3 regions of the Priestia sp. RMT2NF4 genome follow, and region 2 is predicted to be linked to each of the others. Evidence: riboswitches for the same ligand, from Rfam matches in the RefSeq annotation. Region 2 holds a riboswitch; each other region holds the start of a gene.
The links. A riboswitch is a leader RNA that binds a small molecule or an ion and turns the genes downstream of it on or off. The one in region 2 is predicted to bind S-adenosylmethionine.

Region 1 (5,551 bases), on a different contig from region 2:
AAACCATTTGCTGAGCTGATTTTACTAAAAGACCTGACAGGCCAATGATGTCTGGCTTTTCGTCTTTTACTGCTTCAATCAGCTGCTGCGGCGTTACTTTAATTCCTAAATCAATGACTTTAAAACCATTGTTGCTTAAAATGATGTCTACTAAGTTTTTACCGATATCGTGCACGTCGCCTTTAACCGTTGCAAGAATCACTTTTCCTTTTCCAGAATCATTTTCAGTTGCTTCCATATGAGGTTCTAAAAAGGCAACGGATGCTTTCATAACTTCCGCACTTTGAAGCACTTCTGCTACAATCAGCTGGTTGTCATTAAACAAACGTCCGACTTCCGCCATCCCCTTCATAAGCGGTCCGTTAATAATATCTAACGGATCATCATATTGAGCTAAAGCCTGTTCTAAATCAGGAAGCAATCCTTCTTTTGTACCTTCGACAATATACATTGCCAATCGTTCTTCAAGTGTTAACGTAGAAATTTCTACTTTTGCTTCTTTCTTTTTATCACGATAAAAGTCCGTAAACGTGCTTAGCGTTTCATCAGTTGTGTTAAATAATAACGCATTAGCAAGCTCAATTTCAGCTTCTGGAATAGAAGCATAGCGCTCTAATTTTTCTGTATTAACAATGGCATAATCGAGTCCAGCCTGCGTACAGTGATAAAGGTAAACCGCATTTAGTACTTCACGTCCGACTGGAGGAAGACCGAATGACACGTTACTTACGCCAAGAATGGTCAGGCAATCAGGCAGGGCTTCTTTAATCATTTTAATTCCCTTAACTGTTTCTTCAGCAGAACCAATATATTGTTCATCACCAGTCCCTACAGGAAACACAAGAGGGTCAAAAATAATATCTTTTGGATTAAAGCCATGTTTCTCAACAAGCAAATCATGTGAGCGTTTAGCAATCTCTACTTTTCTTTCTGCAGTAACGGCCATGCCTGTTTCATCGATTGTACCGACAACCAGAGCTGCACCGAATTTTTTTACTAGCGGCAAGATTGCATCAAAACGCTCTTCACCATCTTCTAAGTTAATGGAGTTGATAATGACCTTACCTTGCGAGTACGTTAAAGCTTTTTCAATAACTTTCTCGTCAGTTGAATCGATTACAAGAGGAACCTTCACTTTTTTTACAACTTCTTGAATAAATTCCTCCATGTCTTCCATTTCTTCACGGTCTGGATCTGCTAAGCAAATATCAATAACGTGAGCACCATTTTTAACTTGAGCACGCGCAATTTCAGATGCTTCTTCAATTTTCCCTTCCGCAATCAGACGCTTGAACTTGCGAGAACCGATTACATTCGTACGTTCTCCCACAAAAAGAGGGCGCATAGAATCGTCATATACAAGCGGTTCAATACCGGTTACAGCATGATTATGCTCGGAGCGATCAAGCGAACGAGGAGCAACCTCTTTTACCGCTTCAGCAAGTGCTTTAATATGAGCAGGCGTTGTACCACAGCATCCGCCTACAAAGTTCAGCCAGCCTTTATCAGCAAATCCTTTAATTTTTTGAGCCAGCAGCTCAGGGGACTCATGATAATTGCCTTCTTCATCCGGAAGTCCAGCGTTTGGATAACAGCTAACAGCTGAAGTGGCTAGGTCTGAAAGAGAGCGAATATGATCCGTCATAAATTCAGGACCTGTCGCGCAGTTAAGTCCGACTGAAAGAGGCTTCATGTGTTCCAGTGATAAGTAAAAAGATTCGATATCTTGACCAGCGAGAGTTGTTCCCATTGGCTCAATCGTTCCTGAAATCATAATTGGAACTTCTATTTTCAGTTTTTCAAACGCCGCTGTAATGCCTAAAAACGCAGCTTTTACGTTCAGCATGTCTTGACAGGTTTCGACTAGAAGTAAGTCGACGCCGCCGTCTAACAAACCCCGAGCTTGCTCTTCGTACGATTCTACTAACTCAGGGAATGTAATACCTCCCGTAACAGAGAGAGTTTTAGTGGTAGGGCCGATAGCTCCAGCTACGAACCTAGGCCATTCGGGAGTTGAATATTTATCACGGGCTGCACAAGCAAGCTTCACAGCTTCGATATTCAATTCATACGCCAAGTGGCCTAAATCGTATTCATCAAGTACGGTAGATGTTGAGCCAAACGTATTGGTTTCAATGATGTCAGCACCCGCTGCAAAGTACTCTTCATGAATGCGCTGAATCACATGAGGCGCTGTTCGGGTCAAATATTCGTTGCAGCCTTCATATTCTTCGCCGCCAAAATCTTCAGCGGTTAAATCAGCATCTTGAATCATCGTTCCCATTGCTCCATCGATGACGAGTATTCGCTTCTTTAGTTGTTGTTCGATAAGTGAGCTCATTTATATCTTCCTTTCTGATGTAACGAGTTGCTTGTCATGAATATAGCGTGTTAGAATTTCGGTCATTTCATAGCGCATAAACGGCGTAATTAAGTAAATACCGTCAAATAGCTCATATGCTGTATCAATTAAGTTTTTTGCAATCGCAAGGCCTTCGACTTCACCGCGAATCCGGTCATTTCCCGTTGCGTCCATACGTTCTAGAATATCTTCTGATAATTTAATTCCAGGTACTTCATGGTGAATAAATCGAGCATTTCTTGCGCTTGTTAACGGCATGATCCCGATGTATACCGGTGTTGTTAAATGTTTGGTTGCTTCATATACCTCTTCAATTTGCTTAGTTGAATAGAGAGGCTGAGTAATGAAATAGTGAGCCCCGCAGTCGATTTTCTTTTCCAAGCGCTGAACGGCTCGGTCTAAGTGACGCACGTTTGGGTTAAAGGCAGCTGCAATGGAAAAATTGGTTTTTTGACCAAGCGGTTTGCCGGAATAAGATAGTCCTTCATTAAACTGAGCGATTAAACTAATCAAGTCAAATGAAGATAAATCATAGACCGAAGTGGCGCCAGGGAAATCGCCAACTTTTGACGGATCACCGGTAATTGCAAGCACTTGATTCATTCCTAGCGTATGAAGTCCCATTAAATGAGATTGAAGTCCAATTAAATTTCGGTCGCGACAGGTAATATGAATAAGCGGTCGTGCTTTTGTTTCTTGTTGCATCAGTGTTGCCATTGCCAAGTTGCTGATGCGAGGTGAGGCAAGAGAATTATCAGCTAATGTAATAGCATCTACGCCGACTTTATCAAGTGCTTTTGCGCCTTCTAAAAATTTCGTCGGACCAAGCTGTTTAGGCGGATCCAGCTCGACGATAACGGAGCGGCGCTTCTTCACAATTTCGTGCATATGAGGTTTATCCTGCTGCTCACGCTCTTGAACCGTAACGGCTGGTCTCATTTTAACGACTTTGCTTGTAATCGGAGGCAGGTCTTTTAAGGCAGACGACATGGCGCGTACGTGAGCTGGTGTTGTACCGCAGCATCCTCCAATTAAGCGAACCCCTTGTTCGCGGAATAAACGCGCGCTTTCTACAAAGTAGTCTTCATTCGTTTCATATTCCAGCTTGCCTTCCACATACGCCGGAAGGCTGGCATTAGGGTAAGCAGATAAGAAAGCACGATCAGGAAGCGGTACTTCTTCAAGAGACTGAATCATATGATAAGGACCTAAACGGCAGTTTAGCCCGACAACATCTGCTCCCAAGTCTTCTAATTCTTTTAATGCATCTGCTAAAGGACGCCCATCTTGCAGTACGCCAATATCATGCAGGGAAACGTGGGTAATAATAGGCTTATCCGTTTCTTTTCTTGCTAGTGTAAGAACGGTCTTTAATTCTTCGAAATCATAGTATGTTTCAAATAAAAGGCCATCCACGCCTTCATTTAAAAGCCAAAACATTTGTTCACGAATGCTTCGCTTAACCTCTTCTAAGCTAATAGCATTTTTTTGGAAAGAACGAATTCCGCCGAGTGTACCAACCACGTAAGCCTGATCGTTTGCAGCTTGTTTCGCTAATTTTACACCAGCAACATTGATGTCTTTGACTGAATCTTCTAATCCATAACGGGCAAGTTTTTGATAATTAGCAGCGTACGTATTTGTTTGAATAACGTTTGCACCAGCTTCTACATAGGCTCTGTGAATACGAGAAACCTCTTCTGGTTTGGTGATGTTTAGTTCTTCAAAACAGCTGTCAATACCGTGTGAGTAAAGGAGGGTACCAGTGGCACCATCCCCAATTAAAATTTTAGACTTTAAATCTTCAAGTAACCCCATGTCAAAACCTCCTTAAATTGTTCCGCTTCTATTTCACGAGTGATTCGTTTTATGCAATATGCCGATAAAATAGAAAAAGTCTTCTTAAGAAGAAGACTTTTTTCGCCTTCTTATCTTCCAAGCAATAAATTAATTGCTTGCTGGATTTAGCACCATGTCTCTAACGACTGGTTGCTGAGGTTTCAAAGGGCCAGTCCCTCCACCTCTCATGATAAGAATCAATTGTATATAATTGAAACATATTTTTTTAAATAGAAAGAATACTTATTTAATAATTTATCTGATTTTTAGAAATTATACAACAGTAAATTGTGAATTTCCAGCAAATATTGAGGAAAATTTAAAAGCTAAAGGGAAAATATCCGTATATTTTGTTTGAAAACTGCCGTTATGTTAAGGGATAAAGGGTTTTCATGAAAAAAACAAGAAGGAAATAAAAAAACGAAAAATGAACAGCACCGGGTGAGGCGAGGATTTACATATAAAAGGCTCGTCTTTTTTTAACCGTTTCTACATATAGTGAACTATGAAGGGTAGAAGGGTGATGGGCATGAAAAGGTGGAAACTCACGCTGCAGGTTGCTGCTACGTATGTAGGCACCGTTGTAGGAGCCGGTTTTGCAACAGGCAAGGAAATTGTTCAATTTTTTACACAGTACGGGGAACTTGGAATGGTTGGAATTTTGGTCAGCGGCTTGTTTTTTATTTGGCTAGGTTCGAAAATGATGCTGCTTTCGCACGCAATTGGGGCTTCTTCTTATCAGCAGCTTAATACATATTTATTTGGTGATGTACTTGGAAAAGCGGTAAACGGTGTAATGATCGTCATTTTATTTGGAGTAACTTCAGTCATGCTAGCGAGTACGGGGGCAATAGGAAAAGAACAGTTCGGGCTGTGGCCTCCTGTTGGGATGATTTGTACAATTGTTTTAACTTATATATTTATCGCAAGAGGAATTAACGGTATTTTAATGGTTAATTCTCTTGTTGTGCCGATGATGCTTTCATTTGCTTTTATCATCTTTGTGCCAAATGTCAGCTATTTCTCACTGATTCAAACGAAGCCAGACTTAACGCTCGTCACACAGTGGAAGTGGGCGGTTAGTCCCTTTTTATATATTTCCCTAAATCTAGCTTTGGCTCAGGCCGTTTTAGTTCCATTAGGAAGCTCCGTGAAAGATAAGAGCGTGATCAAAAAAGGGGCCGTAATAGGAGGATGTGTACTTACGTTTATGCTTGTTTCTACTCATCTTGCCCTTTCCAATTTGCCTTATTCATTTCAACTTGATATTCCTATGAGTGCCGTTGTTAAAAATATCTCAGCGTGGGTGAATGTTTTATTTACGGTAGTTGTGTTAGGTGAGATTTTTAC
Region 2 (5,551 bases):
TGGCTTATTGTGGGAGATGGTCCTTTAAAAGAACAAATGCAACAGCAAGCATCTGAGCATATGACATTTACAGGCTTTCTTGAAGGTAAGCAACTTGCTCATATCTATTCTTCATCTGATTTGTTTGTTTTCCCTTCAGAAACAGAAACGTTCGGAAATGTCGTACTGGAGTCTCTTGCTTCTGGAACTCCCGTGGTGGCAGCAAATGCAGGAGGAGTTAAACAGATGGTTCAGCACGGGCGAAACGGCTACCTTTGCAAACCTCACTCCTTAGAAGAATTCAGTTCGGCTATTACAGGTTTACTTGATGATTTGCACCAGCGGCTTCACTTTGGCCATGCAGCGAGACACTATGCTCTTACTCAATCATGGGACGCCATTTTTCAGCATTTGCTTTCAGAATATGAAGATGTCGTAGAAAAATCTGCTGAAGGTATTCAATGGGCATAAAAAAAATCTCCGTTTTCACGGAGATTTTTTTTATTATTTAGCTAAAGCTTGAGTTTTTAATGCTTCAGCTTTGTCTGTGAACTCCCAAGGAAGCTCCACATCTGTACGACCAAAGTGACCGTAAGCTGCTGTTTGCTTATAAATTGGGCGACGTAAATCAAGCATTTTAATGATGCCTGCTGGACGTAGGTCAAAGTTTTTGCGTACTACATCTACTAGTACTTCTTCAGAAACTTTTCCTGTACCGAATGTATCAATTGAAATAGATACTGGCTGTGCAACACCAATTGCATATGCTAGTTGTACTTCACATTTATCAGCAAGATCAGCTGCTACAATGTTTTTCGCAACATAACGAGCTGCATAAGCTGCTGAACGGTCTACTTTTGTTGCGTCCTTACCAGAGAATGCACCGCCGCCGTGACGAGCATATCCGCCGTAAGTATCAACGATAATTTTACGACCAGTTAAACCAGCATCTCCTTGAGGGCCGCCGATTACGAAACGTCCTGTTGGGTTAATGAAATACTTTGTATTTTCATCAATTAACTCATTTGGAACAACTGGATTAATTACATATTCTTTTAAGTTACGTTGAATTTGCTCTAACGTTACTTCTGGGTGATGCTGAGTTGAAATAACAATTGTATCGATGCGAACAGGTTTGTTGTTTTCATCATATTCAACTGTTACTTGTGTTTTACCATCCGGGCGAAGGTAAGGAAGAATTTCTTCTTTACGTACTTCTGTTAGACGGCGAGCAAGTTTATGAGCTAATGAAATTGGAAGAGGCATTAATTCTTTTGTTTCGTTACATGCATAACCAAACATTAACCCTTGGTCTCCAGCTCCGATTGCTTCGATTTCTTCATCGGACATTTGACCTTCACGTGCTTCTAACGCTTGGTCTACACCAGCAGCGATATCAGCTGACTGCTCGTCGATAGATGTTAATACTGCACAAGTTTCAGCATCAAATCCGTATTTTGCACGAGTATAGCCAATTCCTTTAATTGTTTCACGAACTGTTTTAGGAATATCCACGTAAGTAGAAGTTGTAATTTCACCGCTTACTAAAACTAAACCAGTTGTTACGCTTGTTTCACAAGCAACACGAGCATTTGGATCCTTTGCTAGGATAGCATCAAGAATTGAGTCAGAAATTTGGTCACAAATTTTATCGGGATGTCCCTCTGTAACAGATTCTGACGTGAACAGACGACGTTGTGTTGACATCAGTTTTCCTCCTTATAAATACGATACATTGTGATACGGTACTCATTCCCTTATTTTCATTACACGTTAAAAAATATAAAAAAACCTTTCCTTGTATCGAGGAAAGGTATCAAATTCTACATAAGCCTTTCACTCTTATCGATCAAGGTTGTGCCCTTGCATCAGGTTAGCACCTTATCGTCTACACAAAAAAATGACGATGGTTGCTGGGTTTCACAGGGCCTGTCCCTCCACCAGCTCGGGATAAGAGAGTATCCGTTCAAGGACATATAATACATGAAAAAGCGCTTCACTGTCAACAACATTCAAATGGAAATCATCTCTTTATGTTTGAATCTGTTTTAATGTAACATACTCAAATTTAAAAATAGTATACCTTATTAAGAATGATCACGAAGTTTGGTTAACAAGACAGACCAAAAAAAGGCTTTCACTTGAAATAGCTTCACTTTTTTCGCTTCTAGCACATATACATGTGTCTAAAATAGGTATAACGTACATTTTTTTATAATGCACAAACATTTTTAGTTAAATAGTATAGAATAATTAAATAAATGTGTTATACTAATTATAAATTTCAAACATTAATGAATAAATAATAGCTAAAAAAGGAAGGTAGTGCACATGAGTACTGTTGATATGTCTATCGAATTAAATGGTTTGCTTCAATTAAAAACAACAAAACACCAATTATCTGTTCCACAACTTGTTGAAAAAATTCTAGCTCGACGCGAAGGAACGCTGACTTCTACAGGTGCTGTGTCAGTCGAAACCGGAAAATATACAGGCCGCTCTCCTTTGGATAAATTTATTGTAAGCGATGCTGTATCTTCAAAAACGGTTGAATGGGGACCCGTCAATCAGCCAATTTCTGCTCAGCGATTCGATGCGCTATACAAAAAAGTCTTAACCCACTTAAAGAAACAGGATGAACTTTTTGTTTTTAATGGATATGCTGGAGCTGATAAAAAGTATCAGTTACCAATTCAAGTAGTTAATGAATTTGCATGGCACAACCTATTCGCTCAGCAGTTATTCATTCGCCCTTCAGCTGAACAAAAAACAAATGATGATGTGAAGCCGTTTACAATTGTAGCAGCTCCAACGTTCAAAGCTGATCCTGAAACAGACGGGACGAATTCTGAAACCTTCATTATTCTTTCATTAGAGCGACGCATTGTGCTAATTGGAGGAACTGAATACGCTGGTGAAATGAAAAAATCTATTTTTTCAGTGATGAACTTCTTGCTTCCTCAAAACAATATTCTATCCATGCACTGTTCTGCTAACGTAGGAGAAGAAGGTGACGTTGCATTATTCTTTGGTTTATCTGGAACGGGTAAAACAACGCTTTCTGCTGATGCAAACCGTCGTTTAATCGGAGATGACGAGCACGGTTGGTCAAGCTCTGGTGTATTTAATATTGAAGGAGGCTGCTACGCGAAGTGCATTCAGCTTTCCGAAGAAAAAGAACCGCAAATTTTTAATGCAATTCGCTTCGGCGCAGTACTGGAAAATGTAGTGTTGAATCAAAATACGAAAGTAGCAGATTACAATGATAATAGTTTAACAGAGAATACTCGTGCCGCTTATTCAATTGACTCTATTGATAATACGGTATTGCCAAGCGTTGCTGGGCACCCTACAGCTATTGTCTTTTTAACTGCTGATGCCTTCGGCGTCTTACCTCCAATCAGCAAGCTTACAAAAGAACAAGCGATGTACCATTTTCTGAGCGGATACACTAGTAAGTTAGCTGGAACAGAGCGCGGCGTAACATCGCCACAGGCTACTTTCTCTACATGCTTTGGTGAGCCTTTCTTACCTCTTGCTCCAACAACTTATGCAGAAATGCTAGGAAAGAAAATCGATGAACATAACGTAAATGTCTACCTTGTAAACACTGGATGGACCGGCGGTGAATACGGCGTGGGTGAACGAATGAAGTTAAGTTACACTCGAGCTATGGTTCAAGCAGCTCTTGAAGGAGAACTAGCTAATACCGAAACAGTAACAGATGCTATTTTTGGTTTATCGATTCCAACTCATGTTCCGGGAGTTCCTGATGAAGTGCTTCAGCCTTCTAAAGCATGGAACGATGCAACAGCTTATAACCAAAAAGCAACTGAACTTGCCGCTAAATTCAAAGCGAACTTCAAGCGTTTTAATGATGTAGCATCGGACATTTCAACATTAGGCGGACCTAGAGTCTAATAAAAAACCGATCGTCTTATAGACGATCGTTTTTTTAGTTAGTCGAATGTAATTTTGTCAGTTCATATGTGACAATGGTTTTTTCCTGCTCCATTTCTACCTTACGCACAACAGCAGTTCCAATACATTCTCCATTTTTCGTTTTGTGAATGTTTAATGGAATATCCAACGGATACAAACGATATCCTTTTTTCTCAACTTGAAAAATGTTATCTGTTACACGCTTTTCGTTGCCTTTTGTCACAATCATTGTATTTAATTCTAGCGGCATCCCCATTTTCTCTCACTCCTCACTGTTATTCTACTTGTTTTTTCTATCGTAGCATATCTTTTATTGCGCTTTCATCCACTTCGTTAACTTCTTTACCGTTTCTCGGTTTTCTTTTGGTGGAAAAGCATGTGGAAAGTTTTCAAAATACCAGCTGGTAACTTTTTTATTGGACTTCTTTAGTTTAGATTCGAGCTGATAGGAATGATCAATTGAGACGTTTTTATCTTCTAAACCATGAATAAGCAAGACCGGCGGCTCGACGAGATGAGCACGATGCAAAGGTGTCCTCCATTCGTATCTTTCAGGATATTTAGAAGGAGTTCCTCCAATCACCCGCTTCATCATTCTTCTTAAATCTTCTCTTTCTTCATATGTCAGCACCATATCCGTGACGCCTCCCCATAGCACAAGAGAACGGCTGTCTTTTTTTTCAATGGCTGTGAGTAAAGCCATCACTCCCCCTCGTGAAAACCCAAAAATATGAATGCGGTCATGGTGGACGTTAGGGAGCTGTTTCAGTAAATCGTAAGCAGCAAAAGCATCGTAACGATCATCTCCTGCAAAATCTTCGTTTCCTTCGCCTCCTTGATTTCCCCTATAGAACGGAGCCATCACAATAAAACCTTGTGAAGCAAATTGAATGAGTCGAGCAGGGCGAACCGTTCCTACGTTCTTAATACCTCCTCTTAAGTATAAAAAGCCGTCATACATTCCTTTTTCTTTTGGCTCTGCAAGCATTCCTTTAATCTTAAGCCCTTGACATGCATATGTAATCACCCACAGCGTCACGCGAGGATTTGATGATGGGAAACGCTGTTTATAAAGAATTGTTCCATCTTTCATTTTTTTCCTCCATTCTTTATATAACTAGCCTACTTTCTTCCGCTAAGGTTTACTTTCAGTCGTTGACTACTACTTCTTTGATTTTCCACATAGTTATATAGGCACTCACCTTCTTCCACTTCTTTACATACATTATCATAAAATATTTTATTACTTTAAGGAGGCTTGCTTTATGAAACCAATTAAATGGCTTTTTTCTTTGCTTGCTATTATGATTTTACTCATTCCACTAATTAGCTGCAGCAAAACAACATCTGTACAAACGGTTCGTGTCGGCGAAGTAACTCGCTCTATCTTTTATGCTCCCCAGTACGTCGCTATTTCAAAAGGCTTTTTTGAAGAAGAAGGACTAAAGGTAGATTTAAAAACAACTTGGGGCGGAGATAAGACAATGACGTCACTTTTATCTGATGGCATCGACGTCGCCTTAGTCGGCTCGGAAACGTCAATCTACGTATATGCACAAGGGTCTAGTGATCCCGTCATCAACTTTGCACAGCTAACCCAAACCGACGGAACATTTCTAGTAGCACGTAA
Region 3 (5,551 bases), on a different contig from region 2:
TTTCATCTTTTGATCCATTGTTAGATCCACACGCCGCTAATCCTACTACTAGCGCAGATGTTAATGCTAAAGCTGAAAGCCATTTTTTCATAATAAATAATCCTCCCTTTATCTTTTATCAATTTTTGCAGTAATCGCATCTCCAATAAGTTGGATAATAAATACAATAATCAAAATTAAGATCGTAGCGGCTAGCGTTACGTCATTATGACTGCGCTGGAATCCTTCTAAATATGCAAGGTTTCCAAGACCTCCAGCTCCAATCACACCCGCCATTGCCGTATAGCCGACTAACGCAATGGTTGTTACTGTCAAACCGGAAATCAAAGCTGGCAGCGATTCAGGTAACAGCACTTTAAAGATAATAGTGCTTGTTGTGGCTCCCATTGATTTAGCAGCTTCAATAACACCTTTATCAATTTCACGCAGACCAATTTCTACAAGACGCGCATAAAATGGTGCTGCTCCAACAATTAAAGCCGGTAACGCTGCATTAGCGCCTAAAATACTTCCTACCAATGCTTTGGTAAATGGAATCAGTAAAACAATTAAAATAATGAATGGAATGGAACGAAAGATATTTACAACCGCCGACACAATGGCATATAAAGGTTTGTTTTGCCAAAGCTGTCCTTTGGACGTTAAAAATAAAAGCAAGCCCAATAAAATACCTAGAACAAATGTGGCTACAACTGAAATAGCCGTCATATATAGTGTTTCATTTGTCGCTTGAATAAAATCATCTAAAATAACGTTTGGAAATAGTTTCTCAAGCATTTGTCATTACCTCCACTTCTACCTGCTGCTCATGAATGTATGCAATGACTTTTTCAACTTCTGTTAATTCTCCGTCTAAATGAACGAACAACGTCCCGTATGAACCTGTTTGTGTATGAGAAATCTTTCCTTGCAAAATATTAATCGTTACATCAAACTGTTTTAAAATCGTTGTAATGAGCGGTTGCTCTGCTTTTCCGCCAACAAACGTCAGCTGAATAATTTGCCCGCTTGGATACAGCTCTTTTACTTGTTCAATCGTTTCAAACGTTTCCTCTGGTTCAGAAATCTGTTGAACGAATCGTTTTGTAATCGGCTGCTTAGGTTTTCTGAATACTTCTAGCACTTGTCCTTCTTCTACTACTGCCCCATTTTCCATAACGGCTACTCGATGACAAATTTTACGAATGACGTGCATTTCATGAGTAATCAATACAATGGTTAACCCTAGCTTCTCATTAATATCTACTAACAGATCTAAAATAGAATCTGTCGTTTGAGGATCAAGCGCTGATGTTGCTTCATCACAAAGCAATACTTTTGGATTGTTCGCTAGCGCTCGAGCAATCCCAACACGCTGCTTTTGTCCGCCGCTAAGCTGTGATGGATAAGCATCTTCACGCCCTTCAAGCCCGACTAGCTTAATAAGTTCGTCTACTCGTTTCATTCTTTTTTCTTTTGAAATCCCTGCTATTTCTAACGGAAAGGCAATATTTTCTCGTACCGTACGCGACCACAAGATATTAAAGTGCTGAAATACCATACTAATTTCTTGTCTAGCTTTTCTGAGTTTTCCGCCTTTAATTTTTCCAATATCATTACCTGCTACTTCGACCGTTCCTGTCGTTGGTGTTTCTAATCCGTTTAGCAAGCGAATCAAAGAACTTTTCCCCGCTCCGCTATAACCAATAATTCCGTAAATTTCACCTTGGTTAACGGTTAGATTCACATTATCAACAGCTGTTACTTGACCGCTTTTGGCCTGATAAATTTTTGTAACGTCTGTTAATGTAATCATATTTCTTCACCTTCTTTAATAAAAACTTAATTATGTTAGGTTGCCCTATAGGATGAAAAAGCCGTAAAACAATTTTCCCCATTAAAAAAGCCTCTCTGCGCATGACAGAAAGGCTCGATATTTAATCCTTTCTCTCATCTTTCAAAGCGCATAGCTTTGCAGGAATTGGCACCATTTCAGTTAGTCTGACGGTTGCCGGGTTTCACAGGGCTCAGTCCCTCCACCTCTCTTGATAAGAGTTCGCAACAATTATTTTGTTTTTGGGAAATATTCATTCATTTATGAACATTCATGAGTGTGATTTTAGCATGTGTCAGATAGGCTGTCAACAGATTTTGTTCTTGGGATAATATCCCAAGATTTCAACAGCCCCAACGGTTCGCTCTCTTTCCACTTCTTCATTTTAAACAAACGTTTGATTATCGAAGCTCCTCGAGTACGTGCTCGATGGAATGAAACGCGTAGAGTTTTTTTACCATTTCACCATTTTCCACTTCAATCAAACAAGGTACGCTTTCAATAGAAAATAATTCTGCTTTTGAAGGCATATAATTTAAATTGCTCATTCCGATGGTTACATCCGGCAGCATCGCTTCTGCCACGGTTAACATTTTTTTTGCCAGCTGACATGTCCCGCAAAAAGGCGTATGGAAAAAGATAAAGGCTCTTTCTCCTTCTTTTAACTGATCATCCAGCTGTTTTTCGCTCCATTCTTGCATGTTGCTCATTCCTTTTATGTTAAAAATTCTGCATTAACATCGATATTGGCACTCAGCAATACTGTTGCTATGTGATGTCTAGGGGCGGCAGCAACTTCTCGGTACATTTTATCAATATATAGATGCTCTGCTTCCGGAAGCTCTCGTTTAAATTGTTTTCTCAGCTTATTCCCTGAATCATCAGAGTCAACGAGTATGTATACCTCTTTGTTAAACGTACAGTCAATAATTTCATCCAGCTTTGATAAACTAATCGTACCGTTTGTACAAATAATTTCAATTGGTTCTCGAATGATATCTTGAATACGCTTTTTATCTGACTTTCCTTCGACAATAATTACTTTTTCAATTTCAATTAGCCCCATTTTCATCACCCATAATCGTCAGTTGTATAGTAACATCATTTCTTTATGCTATACAATATTCGTTAATGTATCACAGTTCACCTGTTTTTTAAAAGAAATTTGCAAGAAAGAACTCTTTTAAAAGGCAGTTTAGGCCATATTATCTCTATAAAACAAGAAAAACAGCGGCAGTTGCCACTGTTTAGCACCATCCTGCTTCTTCATCGCAGTCTGTATATTTTTGCGTTTCACCTTGTTTTTGTACGTCCGCGTATTGATAGAACTTATTATTTTCTTGCGAATATCCTTCTTCAAAGCGGTATTCATTGCCGCTTGTTCCGTAGCTAACTTCACCAATTGGCTGCTTATCAACGTATAATTTCATACCGCCGTCATGAAATTTAGCTGTAACGCGATCTGTAACGTCCATTTTTTGTTTTTCAAACATAAAAAGACACTCCTTTAGCTTGTTTACTAATAGAGTGTCCAGTCAAAAACTTTTCATAAAGACAATTTATGGAGGAATATTATCCTTCGTTTGTCATTTCTTCGTATTGCTCTGCTGTCATCAGCTTGTCTACTTGAGAAGCATCAGATGGTTTGATTGTAATCATCCATGCTTCTTCGTATGGAGATTCATTAACAAGTTCAGGACTATCGCCTAAGTTGTCGTTTACTGCTACAACTTCACCGCTAATTGGTGCGTAAAGCTCAGAAACTGTTTTTACTGATTCAACGCTACCAAACGGCTCGTCAGCTTCTACTGTTGCTCCTACTTCTGGCAGTTCAACGAATACGATGTCTCCAAGCTCAGCTTGAGCGAAATGTGTAATACCTACGCGGACAACGTCTCCTTCTGTTTTTACCCATTCATGCTCTTCAGAATAACGCAAATCTTTTGGTGTACTCATCTTAATCCCTCCAAAATATGTATCGTAATTTGTTTATATAAAAAGCGCCTTCAACGTGGAGAACACTTTCTACAACCTAAAATAACTTCCTATTAACAGTGTAACGTAAAAGGTAAAAATTTTCTATTTGAAAACTTACTTCCACACGTCCTCAAACTGCTCTTCTTTGAAACCAAGCGTTACTTTTTGTCCATCTGTTAGCAGCGGACGCTTAATTAACATGCCATCTGACGCAAGAATAGACAGAAGTTCGTCTTCACTCGCACTGCTTACTTTATCTTTAAGACCTAACTCGCGATATTTTTTACCGCTTGTATTAAAGAATTTTTTTAATTCTAGGCCGCTGTTCTGATAGTAAGCTTGCAGCTGCTCTTTTGTTGGCGGATTTTCTACAATATGAATTTCTTCATATGCTACTCCGTTATCATCGAGCCACTTCTTTGCTTTTCGGCACGTACCGCACTTTGGATATGAATAAAAAAATAATGACATTTCGTCAACCACCCTTTATTTTAAGCTTTTTTCGTATTTTAACACATCCTTTATCATTTACCTAGATAGAGGCTTCTTAAACAAAAAGGAGCTCGCAAAACGAGCTCCTTTTTCCTTAAACTGTGAACTTCTCTACTTCTAGAAGCGTTTTTGCAACCTCGCGCTTTACGCTAATTACATTGATTGGTGTATAGCGAGTTAATTTGCGAAGAGACGAAAGCATGACTCTAAGCGTATCACCTTGTTCAACGCCAATTAACGTTTCTTTTGCATCTGCTTCGATTCGATTAAATGCTTCTTGGCAGAATACTTGCGTGTATTTTAATTTTAAGCTGTTTTGATCTACTCCTGTTTTGGAAATGGCTTTTTCAGTACGTAAAACAGTAGATTCCATTGCATATACGTTACTAATCATATCAGAAATATTAACGAGAATTTCTTGTTCTTTTTCTAATTCTTTGCCATACTTTTGTGCAGCTAATCCCAAAAGCAAGAGCGCAATTTTCTTCCCGTTTTGCACAAGCATTTTTTCTTGATCTAACGGCTCATTTCCTACTTCCTGCGGCATAAGCATCATCAATTCTTCTTGAAGCGTTTGTGCTTTTTGAAGCAGTGGAAGCTCTCCTTTTAACGCTTTGCGTAAATATGTGCCTGGTACTAAAAGACGGTTAATCTCATTTGTTCCCTCAAAAATACGATTAATGCGAGAATCGCGATACAGACGCTCAATTTCATACTCGCTCATAAAACCGTAGCCTCCATGAAGCTGCACGCCTTCATCTACAATGTAGTCAAGAGCTTCCGTGGCAAACACTTTATTTAATGAACATTCGATAGCATATTCAGCAATAGAAGCAGCAATTTGTTTTCCGTCTTTTTGCTGTTCTTCTGAAAGCTGGCCCATATGGTCTTCAAAAAGTCCTACCGTACGATATACGGAGCTTTCAGTTGCATACAATTTAGAAGCCATTGTGGCTAACTTTTCTTGTGTTAATGAGAATTTAGCAATTGGCGTTTTAAACTGCTGACGCTGGTTAACGTATTGAGACGTAATTTCTAACGCACGTTTCCCTGCTCCAACTGCTCCAACTCCAAGCTTATAGCGCCCAATATTTAAAATGTTAAAGGCAATCACATGGCCTTTTCCAATTTCACCTAGCACGTTTTCTTTTGGAACAAGCGCATCTTCAAGAATCAACGTTCTGGTTGATGAGCTTTTGATTCCCATTTTCTTCTCTTCCGGGCCAACCGAAACGCCTGGAAATTCGCGCTCAACGATAAAAGCAGAAA

Region 1: linked by a shared signal. The riboswitch ahead of ACMX9J_RS16985 (bifunctional homocysteine S-methyltransferase/methylenetetrahydrofolate reductase) and the one ahead of metK (methionine adenosyltransferase) in region 2 are both predicted to bind S-adenosylmethionine.
Region 3: linked by a shared signal. The riboswitch ahead of ACMX9J_RS20990 (methionine ABC transporter ATP-binding protein) and the one ahead of metK (methionine adenosyltransferase) in region 2 are both predicted to bind S-adenosylmethionine.

The regions. Positions count from the first base shown of each region.
Region 1 is NZ_JBLQZO010000003.1:696,255-701,805, forward strand. It holds gene metH (methionine synthase) at 1-2,341, opposite strand, end outside; gene ACMX9J_RS16985 (bifunctional homocysteine S-methyltransferase/methylenetetrahydrofolate reductase) at 2,342-4,180, opposite strand; SAM riboswitch class I at 4,288-4,398, opposite strand; gene ACMX9J_RS16990 (amino acid/polyamine transporter II) at 4,731-5,551, shown strand, end outside.
Region 2 is NZ_JBLQZO010000004.1:35,099-40,649, reverse strand. It holds gene ACMX9J_RS17785 (glycosyltransferase family 4 protein) at 1-450, shown strand, start outside; gene metK (methionine adenosyltransferase) at 484-1,686, opposite strand; SAM riboswitch class I at 1,819-1,936, opposite strand; gene pckA (phosphoenolpyruvate carboxykinase (ATP)) at 2,311-3,900, shown strand; gene ACMX9J_RS17770 (DUF2584 domain-containing protein) at 3,935-4,177, opposite strand; gene ACMX9J_RS17765 (alpha/beta hydrolase family protein) at 4,232-5,014, opposite strand; gene ACMX9J_RS17760 (ABC transporter substrate-binding protein) at 5,187-5,551, shown strand, end outside.
Region 3 is NZ_JBLQZO010000005.1:306,612-312,162, reverse strand. It holds gene ACMX9J_RS21000 (MetQ/NlpA family ABC transporter substrate-binding protein) at 1-91, opposite strand, end outside; gene ACMX9J_RS20995 (methionine ABC transporter permease) at 109-777, opposite strand; gene ACMX9J_RS20990 (methionine ABC transporter ATP-binding protein) at 770-1,795, opposite strand; SAM riboswitch class I at 1,927-2,034, opposite strand; gene ACMX9J_RS20985 (thioredoxin family protein) at 2,215-2,514, opposite strand; gene ACMX9J_RS20980 (toprim domain-containing protein) at 2,529-2,879, opposite strand; gene ACMX9J_RS20975 (YusG family protein) at 3,061-3,306, opposite strand; gene gcvH (glycine cleavage system protein GcvH) at 3,386-3,769, opposite strand; gene ACMX9J_RS20965 (arsenate reductase family protein) at 3,905-4,261, opposite strand; gene ACMX9J_RS20960 (acyl-CoA dehydrogenase family protein) at 4,377-5,551, opposite strand, start outside.